DNA from 2 places in the Mesorhizobium sp. f-mel genome. Region 2 is predicted to be linked to the other one. Evidence: predicted binding sites of a transcription regulator. Region 2 holds the regulator's gene; the other holds the start of a gene.
The links. The regulator LexA, encoded in region 2, represses DNA repair genes until DNA is damaged. The targets are predictions, from matches to a motif close to TGTTCNNNNTGTGTTCNG.
Positions count from the first base shown of each region.

Region 1: a site for LexA is predicted at 1,259-1,276, ahead of ACWUKX_RS28025 (YifB family Mg chelatase-like AAA ATPase). Genes of this name have one in related genera too.

Region 1 covers NZ_JBSPTO010000037.1:7,975-12,727, forward strand. Annotated here, with positions in the region: gene ACWUKX_RS28025 (YifB family Mg chelatase-like AAA ATPase) at 1-1,166, opposite strand, end outside; gene gshB (glutathione synthase) at 1,349-2,290, opposite strand; gene ACWUKX_RS28035 (SDR family NAD(P)-dependent oxidoreductase) at 2,693-3,460, shown strand; gene ACWUKX_RS28040 (2-dehydro-3-deoxygalactonokinase) at 3,457-4,413, shown strand; gene ACWUKX_RS28045 (2-dehydro-3-deoxy-6-phosphogalactonate aldolase) at 4,410-4,753, shown strand, end outside.
Region 2 covers NZ_JBSPTO010000022.1:73,392-78,144, reverse strand. Annotated here, with positions in the region: gene trpC (indole-3-glycerol phosphate synthase TrpC) at 1-669, shown strand, start outside; gene moaC (cyclic pyranopterin monophosphate synthase MoaC) at 735-1,232, shown strand; gene ACWUKX_RS23050 (molybdopterin molybdotransferase MoeA) at 1,232-2,437, shown strand; gene lexA (transcriptional repressor LexA) at 2,542-3,279, shown strand; gene ACWUKX_RS23040 (ComEC/Rec2 family competence protein) at 3,273-4,753, opposite strand, start outside.

The sequences.
Region 1 (4,753 bases), on a different contig from region 2:
GCCGGCACCTCGATCCGGAGATCGATGCGGTCGAGCAGCGGGCCGGAAATGCGCGCCTGGTAGTCGGTGCGGCAACGGTCGCCGCGCAGGCAGCGATAGCCCGGCTCGCCGGCCATGCCGCAGCGGCACGGGTTCATCGCCGCGACCAGCTGGATGCGCGCCGGATAGGTGACGCGATGGTTGGCGCGGGCGATCATGCAGTCGCCGGTCTCCAGCGGCTGGCGCAGCGCGTCGAGCGCCTGCGGCGAGAATTCGGGAAACTCGTCGAGGAACAGCACGCCGTGATGGGCAAGCGAGGCCTCGCCCGGCTGCACCCGTAGGCCGCCGCCGACCATCGCCGCCATCGAGGCCGAATGGTGCGGGGCGCGGAACGGCCGCCGGTCGGTCAGCTTGCCTTCGCCGAGTTCGCCGGCCACTGACGCGATCATCGAGACTTCGAGCAATTCCCTCGGCGCCAGCGGCGGCAGGATCGACGGCAGCCGCTGCGCCAGCATCGATTTTCCCGATCCCGGCGGTCCGACCATCAAGAGATTATGCCCGCCGGCCGCCGCCACTTCGAGTGCCCGCTTGGCGCTCTCCTGGCCCTTGATGTCGGCCAGATCCGGCAGGTCGCGCGCCGAGGCATGGATGCCGGCCTCCGGCCGCGACAGGACCTGCGTGCCGCGAAAATGATTGGCGATGGCAATCAGGCTGCGCGGCGCCAGAATGTCGAAATCCTTGCCGGCCCACGCCGCTTCCGGCCCGCAGGCGAAAGGACAGATCAAGCCCTTGCCTTCGGCATTGGCGCCGATCGCCGCCGGCAGCGCGCCGGCCACCGCGGCGATGGTGCCGTCGAGCGACAGCTCGCCAAGCACGACATAGCCGGCCAGCATGTCGCCCGGAATGGCCCCCAATGCCGCCATCAGGCCGAGCGCGATCGGCAAATCGTAATGGCTGCCTTCCTTGGGCAGGTCGGCCGGCGCCAGATTGACCGTGACCTTCTTCGACGGCATCGACAGGCCCGACGCATGCAGCGCCGCCTGCACCCGCTCCCGGCTCTCGGCCACCGCCTTGTCGCCGAGACCGACGATGTGCATGTTGACCTTGCCCGGTGCGATCATCACCTGCACGTCGACCGGCACGGCCTCGATGCCCTGGAAAGCGACCGTACGAACCCGCGCAACCATTTCTCTGCCCCCGGATATGAGCTCGCCCGAAGCCCATGCGATCATGCCGCGAACGGCGTTACCAGAGACAACCATAGATTTCGGGCGAAGGCAAGAACATTACGGGAACAATGGAACGCTACGTTCCGATGACGCTGCATCGGCTATCGGTCGGAAAACGCTGTTCCGCCAGGCAATGGCCGCTACTTGCGTTTGTCCTCGACCGCGTCCCAGAACAGGCTGGCGATGTCGGCGCCGCCGAAGCGTTTCACCTCGCGAATGCCGGTCGGCGACGTCACGTTGATCTCGGTCATGTAGTCGCCGATAACGTCGATGCCGACGAGGATAAAACCGCGCTCCTTCAGCGACGGGCCGATGCGGGCGCAGATCTCGCGTTCGCGCGCCGTCAGTTCGGTTTTTTCGGCGCGGCCGCCGACATGCATGTTGGAGCGTGAATCATGCTCGGCCGGCACCCGGTTGATGGCGCCGACCGGCTCGCCGTCGATCAGGATGATGCGCTTGTCACCCTTGCGCACCTCCATCAGGTAGCGCTGCACGATATAGGGCTCGCGGAACATCTGGCCGAACATCTCGAGCAGCGAGGCAAGGTTGCGGTCGGCCTCGTGCAGGTGGAAGATGCCGGCGCCGCCATTGCCGTAGAGCGGCTTGACGATGATGTCGCCGAACTCCTTGCGGAAGGCGGCGACCTCCAGCGGGTCCTTGGTGATCAGCGTTTCCGGCATCAGGTCGGGAAATTCGGTGACGAAGATCTTTTCCGGGCTGTTGCGCACCCACGCCGGGTCGTTGACCACCAGTGTCTTGGGATGGATGCGCTCGAGGATGTGCGTCGTGGTGATGTAGTTCATGTCGAACGGCGGATCCTGCCTGAGCAGGACGACGTCCATCTCCGACAGGTCGGTGCGGACTTCTTCACCGAGCGAATAGTGGTTGCCCTTCTCATCGCGGACTTGCATTTCCTCGATGCGGGCAAACACCTTGCCGCCGCGCAGCGACAATCGGTCGGGCGTGTAGTGGAACAGCTGGTGGCCGCGCCGCTGCGCTTCCAGCGACAGCGCGAAAGACGTGTCGCCGGCAATCGAGACGGTGGAGATGTGGTCCATCTGGACGGCGATTTTCAGAGGCATGGCGGATCTCCGGCGGATCGGATGGGCAGCTGTGCTTGCCCTTACAACCTCGCCGGTCATCTGCCAATCGCGACATTTTGAGGATTGCCTGCTGCAAGCGGGGCGTCTGTCGGCCAGTTGCAGACAAAGCGAGGCTGTGCGTGCGCTCGATGCCTCGTGGGGTTGGCCGCCGCTGCAAGGACGCGTAGTGGGGCGTGATCGTCTTTTTGTCTGATATAAGCCTCGGGAATCGGTTTTTCTCCCTTGCTCCCCCGACCGGGCTGGCTAGGATGCGCGCCGACTGAGCCTACAGCGCCGCGCGTCCTTTTGGACGCGCAAAGGACGCTGTAGCACTTTGATTTTGCGCATGATCCTTTCCGAAAATCGAAACCGATTTCCGGGGTCATGCGCAGGGAGAAAAAAATGATGCCATCGGCACGCTTTGCCGACCTTCAAGGTGCCTCGGTGCTGATCACCGGCGGCGGCTCCGGCATCGGCGCGGCGCTGACCGAGGGCTTTGCCCGCCAGGGAGCGAAGGTCGCCTTCATCGACATCGCCGATGGCCCGAGCCTTGCGCTGGCCGACCGCATCGAGAAGGATCTCGGCCGCCGGCCTCTCTATCTCACGACAGACATACGCGATGTCGAGGCGCTGCGGGCTTCAGCCGCCAAGGCGGCCGAAGCGCATGGCGACGTCACCGTGCTGGTCAACAATGCAGCACTTGATGATCGCCACGCAGTGGAAGATGTCACCGTGGAATTCTGGGACAACAACCAGGCGGTCAACCTGCGCCCGCATTTCTTCTCCGCACAGGCGGTAGCGCCGGGCATGAAGCGCGCCGGCGGCGGCTCGATCATCAACTTCACGTCGACGTCGTTTCTGATCAACCACCCCGACATGCCGGCCTATACCGCCGCCAAGGCCGGCATCGTCGGCCTGACCAAGGGGCTTGCCGGCAAGCTCGGCGCCGACGGCATTCGCGTCAATGCGATCGCACCCGGCTGGGTGATCACCGAGCGGCAGAAGGAGCTCTGGGTCACCGAACAGGCGCTCGCCGCCCACGTTGCCAAGCAGTGCATCAAGCAGGTGATGCAGCCGGAAGACATTGTCGGCACGGTGCTGTTCCTGGCGTCGGACGCTTCGCGGATGCTGACCGCACAGATGTTGATCGTCGATGGGGGCTTCCTGTGAGCCCAGGATTTCCGAACAAGGTGCCGGCCGTTGCCGCCGTCGATTGGGGCACAACCCGTCTCCGGGTCTGGCTGATCGATGAGGCCGGAAACGTCCTTGCCGAGCGCCGCGGCGACGACGGGCTGATCACTGCGCAGGCCGCCGGGTTTTCGACCGTCCTCGAAGGACATCTGGTGGCGATGGGCGCGCCGGAAGCGATGCCCGTCATCATTTGCGGCATGGCCGGCTCGCGCCAGGGCTGGCTGGAGGCGCCCTATGTCACCGTGCCGGCGCCGATCGGCGCCATCCTTGCCGGCGCTGCGCGCATCCCCGGCCAGCGCCGCGACATCCGTATCGTGCCGGGGCTTGCCCAGCGCCAGGCCGATGCGCCCGACGTCATGCGCGGCGAGGAAACGCAGCTTGCCGGCGCTGGCATGCCGGCAAAAGGCCGTCATCTCGTCTGCATGCCCGGGACCCATTCGAAATGGGTTTTGGTCGAGGAAGGCGCTGTTGCCGGTTTCGGCACGTGGCCGACCGGCGAGCTGTTTTCGGTGCTGGCGGCGCATTCGATCCTGCGCCATTCGCTGGGCGAGCAGCCCCAGCCGGTTGCACCAGGCAATCCGTTTTTCCGGCGCTGGTGCGAGCAAGCGCTTGCCGACGGCGGCGATGTCACGTCGAGACTGTTCTCGATCCGCGCCGCTGGCCTGCTTCAGGACCTGAAGCCCGACGATGCCGCTGCTTGCCTGTCCGGCCTGCTGATCGGCGGCGAGATCGCCTCGGCCAGCCGGCGCTATGGGAAGAGCGGGTCGGTCGTGCTGGTCGCTTCCGGCGCGCTCGGCGCGCTGTACACGGAGGCGCTCGGCCTTGCTGGACTCGCGGTTCGGACCGTCGATGCCGACGAGGCGGTGCGTGCGGGCCTGATCGAGGCGGCGCGCGAAAATGGCATGATTGCTGGAAGCGGAGTTGCCGCATGACCGAGACCGCACCATTTCCGAAGCTCGAGCGCGGCCTTGTCGCCATCTTGCGCGGCCTCAAGCCGGATGAGGCGGTGGCCATTGGCCGGGCGATCTTCGAGGCCGGCATCGAAGCGATCGAAGTTCCGCTCAATTCGCCGGAACCCTTCGCCTCGATCGCAAGGATCGCGGAGGCGCTGCCGGCGACGGCACTGGTCGGCGCCGGGACTGTGCTGACCGCGGCCGATGTCGACGGGTTGCAAAAGGCCGGCGGGCGGCTACTGGTCAGCCCCAACATCGATGCCGAGGTCATGGGTCGCGCGATGAATTACGGCATGGTGACGATGCCCGGCGTGTTCAC
Region 2 (4,753 bases):
AAGGCGAGCCCGTCCAAGGGCCTGATCCGCGCCGATTTCGATCCGCCGGCACTGGCCAGGGCCTATGCGAAAGGTGGTGCTGCCTGCCTTTCCGTGCTGACCGACGCGCCGTCCTTCCAGGGCGCGCCTGAATTCCTCACCGATGCGCGCAACGCCGTGACATTGCCCGCTTTGCGCAAGGATTTTCTGTTCGAGCCCTATCAGGTGTTCGAAGCCCGTGCGTGGGGCGCGGATGCCATCCTGATCATCATGGCGAGCGTCGATGACGCCGTGGCCAGCGAACTCGAAACGACGGCGTTCGAACTCGGCATGGACGCACTGGTCGAAGTGCATGACGAGGCCGAGACGGAACGCGCGCTGAAACTGTCATCGCGGCTGATCGGCATCAACAACCGCAATCTCCGGACCTTCGAAACCAGCATCGAGACCTCGGAGCGGCTCGCGAAGATGGTGCCGGCAGACCGCCTGCTGGTCAGCGAGAGCGGTATTTTCTCGCACGAAGACTGCCGCAGGCTGGAACGGAGCGACATCGGTACATTCCTCGTCGGCGAGAGCCTGATGCGGCAACAGAATGTGGCCACTGCAACGCGCCTGCTTTTGACGGGCAAGGCGCCGGCTCATGCATCGGCCCGAAAATCGGAATCGATATTCGGAGAGCACGATGCATAGATTCAAAGTGCTAGAGCGTACTTTGCGCGTCCAAACGGACGCACGTCGCTCTAAGGCTGACTGACTTGACGGCCGCCCTCACCCATCTTGGCGCGAAAGGCGAAGCCAATATGGTCGATGTCGGCGACAAGGCGGAGACGACGCGCACGGCAATCGCCGAAGGTCTTGTCGCGATGCGGCCCGAAACGCTGAAGATGATTCTCGACGGCGATGCCAAGAAGGGCGACGTGCTGGGCACGGCGCGCATCGCCGGCATCATGGCGGCCAAGAGGACCCATGAGCTGATCCCGCTCTGCCATCCGCTGCTGTTGACCAAGGTATCCGTTGACATCGAACCGGACGCGACGCTGCCAGGCCTGAAGGTCACGGCGCTGGCCCGCGTCACAGGTAAGACCGGCGTCGAGATGGAAGCGCTGACCGCCGTCTCGGTCGCCTGCCTGACCATCTATGACATGGCCAAGGCGGTCGACCGCGCCATGGTGATCTCGGGCATCAGGCTGGTGGAAAAGACCGGCGGCAAATCCGGCGACTACAAGGCGGACGCCAAGGGGGCAGGCCAATAATGGCACTGCTTCCGGTCGCCGAGGCGCTCGAGCGCCTGCTTGAGGATGCTGCGCCCTTGCAGGCTGAATGCGTCGCCCTGATGGACGCCGCCGACCGCGTGCTGGCGGAGCCGCTTCTGGCGCTCCGCACCCAGCCGCCATTCAACGCGTCCGCCATGGACGGCTATGCCGTGCGGGCCGAGGACGTCGCGTCCGTGCCCGCAAGACTTTCGGTGATCGGCATGGCGCCGGCCGGACGCGGCTTTGCCGGAACAGTCGGCCCGGCGCAGGCCGTGCGCATCTTCACCGGCGCGCCGCTTCCTGCAGGCGCCGACACCATCGTCATCCAGGAGAATGCCAGGGATCTCGGCGGCGGCAGCGTCGAAGTGACCGCGTCCACGGTTGAAGGCCGCAACATCCGCCGCTTCGGGCTCGATTTCTCCAAGGGCGACGTCCTGCTGGAGAAAGGCCGCCCGCTTGATTCGGCGGCATTGTCGCTGGCGGCGTCGGCCAACCACCCGCAGGTCAGCGTGGTGAAACGGCCGCTGATCGCCATCATCGCCACCGGCGACGAATTGCTGCCGCCGGGCAGCGACCTTGGCCCCGACCAGATCATCTCGTCCATTGCCTATGGCGTCGCCGCCGCGGCCCGCTCGGTCGGCGCCAGCGCGCTCGATCTCGGCATCGCCCCCGACCGCAAGGAGGCGATCGCCACGCTGGTAAAACAAGCGGTCGACGCAGGCGCCGACGTCATTGTCACGCTGGGCGGCGCCTCGGTCGGCGACCATGACCTGGTCCATGACGTGCTGACCGGTGAAGGCATGACGCTCGATTTCTGGAAAATCGCCATGCGGCCCGGCAAGCCGTTGATGTTCGGGCGGCTGGGCGACATCCGCTGCATCGGCCTGCCTGGCAATCCGGTGGCGAGCCTGGTCTGCACGCAGCTCTTTCTGAAGCCGCTGCTTGCGCGGCTCGGCGGCCGCGCCTTCCGGCAGGACATGCGTCAGGCGCGGCTCGGCGCCGCCATGCCGGCCAACGATCTCAGGCAGGACTATGTACGCGCGGTGGTGAAGGAAGAAGCCGGCACGCCACTGGCGACCCCGTTCGGCGTCCAGGATTCCTCGATGCTCAAAATGCTGGCCGACGCCAACGGGCTGATCGTGCGCGAGCCATTCGCTCCCCCAGCCGCGACGGGCGCCGCGTGCAGCGTGCTGATGCTACGCTGAACAAAACGTCAACACATTCATTAAACTTTAAACGGTTGCGGAACACAACTGGAACAGATAGTGTTTGTTCTGGGTTTGTTTTTCTGATTCTGTTGGGGGTCGCGATGCTGACACGCAAACAACATGAACTGCTGATGTTCATCCACGAGCGGCTGAAGGAAAGCGGCATTCCGCCCTCGTTCGACGAGATGAAGGAAGCGCTCGACCTCGCCTCGAAGTCGGGGATCCATCGGCTGATCACGGCGCTGGAGGAGCGCGGTTTCATTCGCCGCCTGCCCAACCGGGCCCGCGCGCTGGAGGTGCTGCGCCTGCCCGATTCGATCGCGCCCGGCCTCAATTCGGCTCGCAAATTCTCGCCAAGCGTCATTCAGGGCAGCCTTGGGCAGGGCAGCCTCGGACGACAGATCAAACCGGCGCCTTCGCGCCTGCCCGCGGCCGGCAATGACGACGACGTCGTTGCCACCATCTCCATACCGGTGATGGGCCGCATCGCTGCGGGTGTGCCGATCGAGGCCATCCAGCACCAGACGCATTCGATCTCGGTACCACCGGACATGATCACCGGCGGCACGCACTACGCGCTGGAGGTCAAGGGTGATTCGATGATCGAGGCCGGCATTTTCGATGGCGACACGGTCATCATCCGCAACGCCGACACCGCCCAGCCTGGCGAGATCATCGTCGCCTTGGTCGACGAGGAGGAAGCGACGCTGAAGCGGTTCCGCCGCAAGGGCGCCTCGATCGCACTGGAAGCCGCCAATCCGGCCTATGAGACGCGCATCTTCGGGCCGGACCGGGTCAAGGTGCAAGGCAAGCTCGTCGGACTGATCCGGCGTTACTGAGCGGCAGGCTTCTTGGGTTTCTCGGCCCTGCGGTATGGCGGCAAGCCCCTCGCCTCGCGCGAAAATCTCCGCTGCTCGTGCCAAGGCCTATATGGCTGTCTGACGGCAAAACGGATTTCTGCGCGCGTCGTCGCTGATAGCGGATCGAAGAAGACGGCGGCACTGCCCATGCGAGCGAGCTGCCGTTTGGTGACGACGAGAACCAGCGGATTGCGGCAGGGATTATAATAGGCTGTGGCATCGTCGATGACGATCAAATCCGCAAAGGCACAGGCTGGCCGTGCGGTTTTGCGGTCGTCGGCGAGTGCGATGATCGCGCCGGACGGGTGCCGGGCGAGGCACAGGCCGGCAGTGCAGTAGAAGGGCGCTCCAGGCGGCAGGTCGGCCGGGTCGGCGATGTCGAACCGCACGTCTCCTTTTTCGAATGTCTCCGGCTCGACAATGGTCGCTGAAACCAGCGCATGTTTCCAGTTGTCGGTGGTGAATTCGTTCGAACGCACCCGGTTGACGGCAAGTTCGCCGCCGCCGATCGGCAGCGCCACCAGATGCGCATCTTCCGAAATCAGCACATCGGGGGCGCGCGTGTCGGAAATCGTCAGCAGGCCGGCGAGCGCAAAGGGAAGTGCCGCAAGCCGCAACCATGTCGTCGCCATCGTAGCGATGACCAGGGCGACCGTCACCAGCAGAACCGACTGCAACGAGATCAGCCCGACTGCATCGACCGGCGACCGCTCGGAAATCCATCCCGATATTGCGATCATGGCCGTCAGTCCCTTGCCCATCATGTAGAGGAAAGGTCCGTCGAAGCCGAAAGGCATTGCCAGAGCGCTGAGGACGGCCAGAAACATGACGACCGTGACGATTGGCATGACCGCCAGATTGGCGAACAGGCTAAGCGGCGATACGCGCTGGAAGTGCCAGATGGCGAAGAGCGCGGTGGCGCTGCCGGCAATGATGGAGGTCATTGCGATGGTACCAGTCCCAGCGGCGAGTTTTCGCGTGACGAAGGCGACCGGCGACCGTCGCTGTGGCGGCGCCGTGGCCCTGTCGGCACGATAGTCGGACCAGCCGGCATAGGCGCCCACGAGAGCAGCAGTCGCGGCGAAGGACATCTGGAAGCTTGGGCCGACCACCTCGTGCGGCGACACGACGATGACGGCGATGGCAGAAATCGTCAGATTGCGCATGGTAAGTGCCGCTCGGTCGAACAGCACGGCGACAAGCATTACCGCCAGCATGATGAAGCTGCGTTCAGCCGCGACCACGATACCGGAAAAAATGAGATAGGCAGCGATGGAAAGGAATGCGGCAGCAGCCGCATATTTCTTGACCGGCCGGCGTGACGAAAAATCGGGAAACAGCGCAAAGGCGCCGCGCAGCAATCCCATGATCGTGCCGGCGACAAGCGCCATGTGCAGGCCGGAAATCGAGATGATGTGGTAGATGCCGGTGCGCCGCATCGATTCGTTTATCT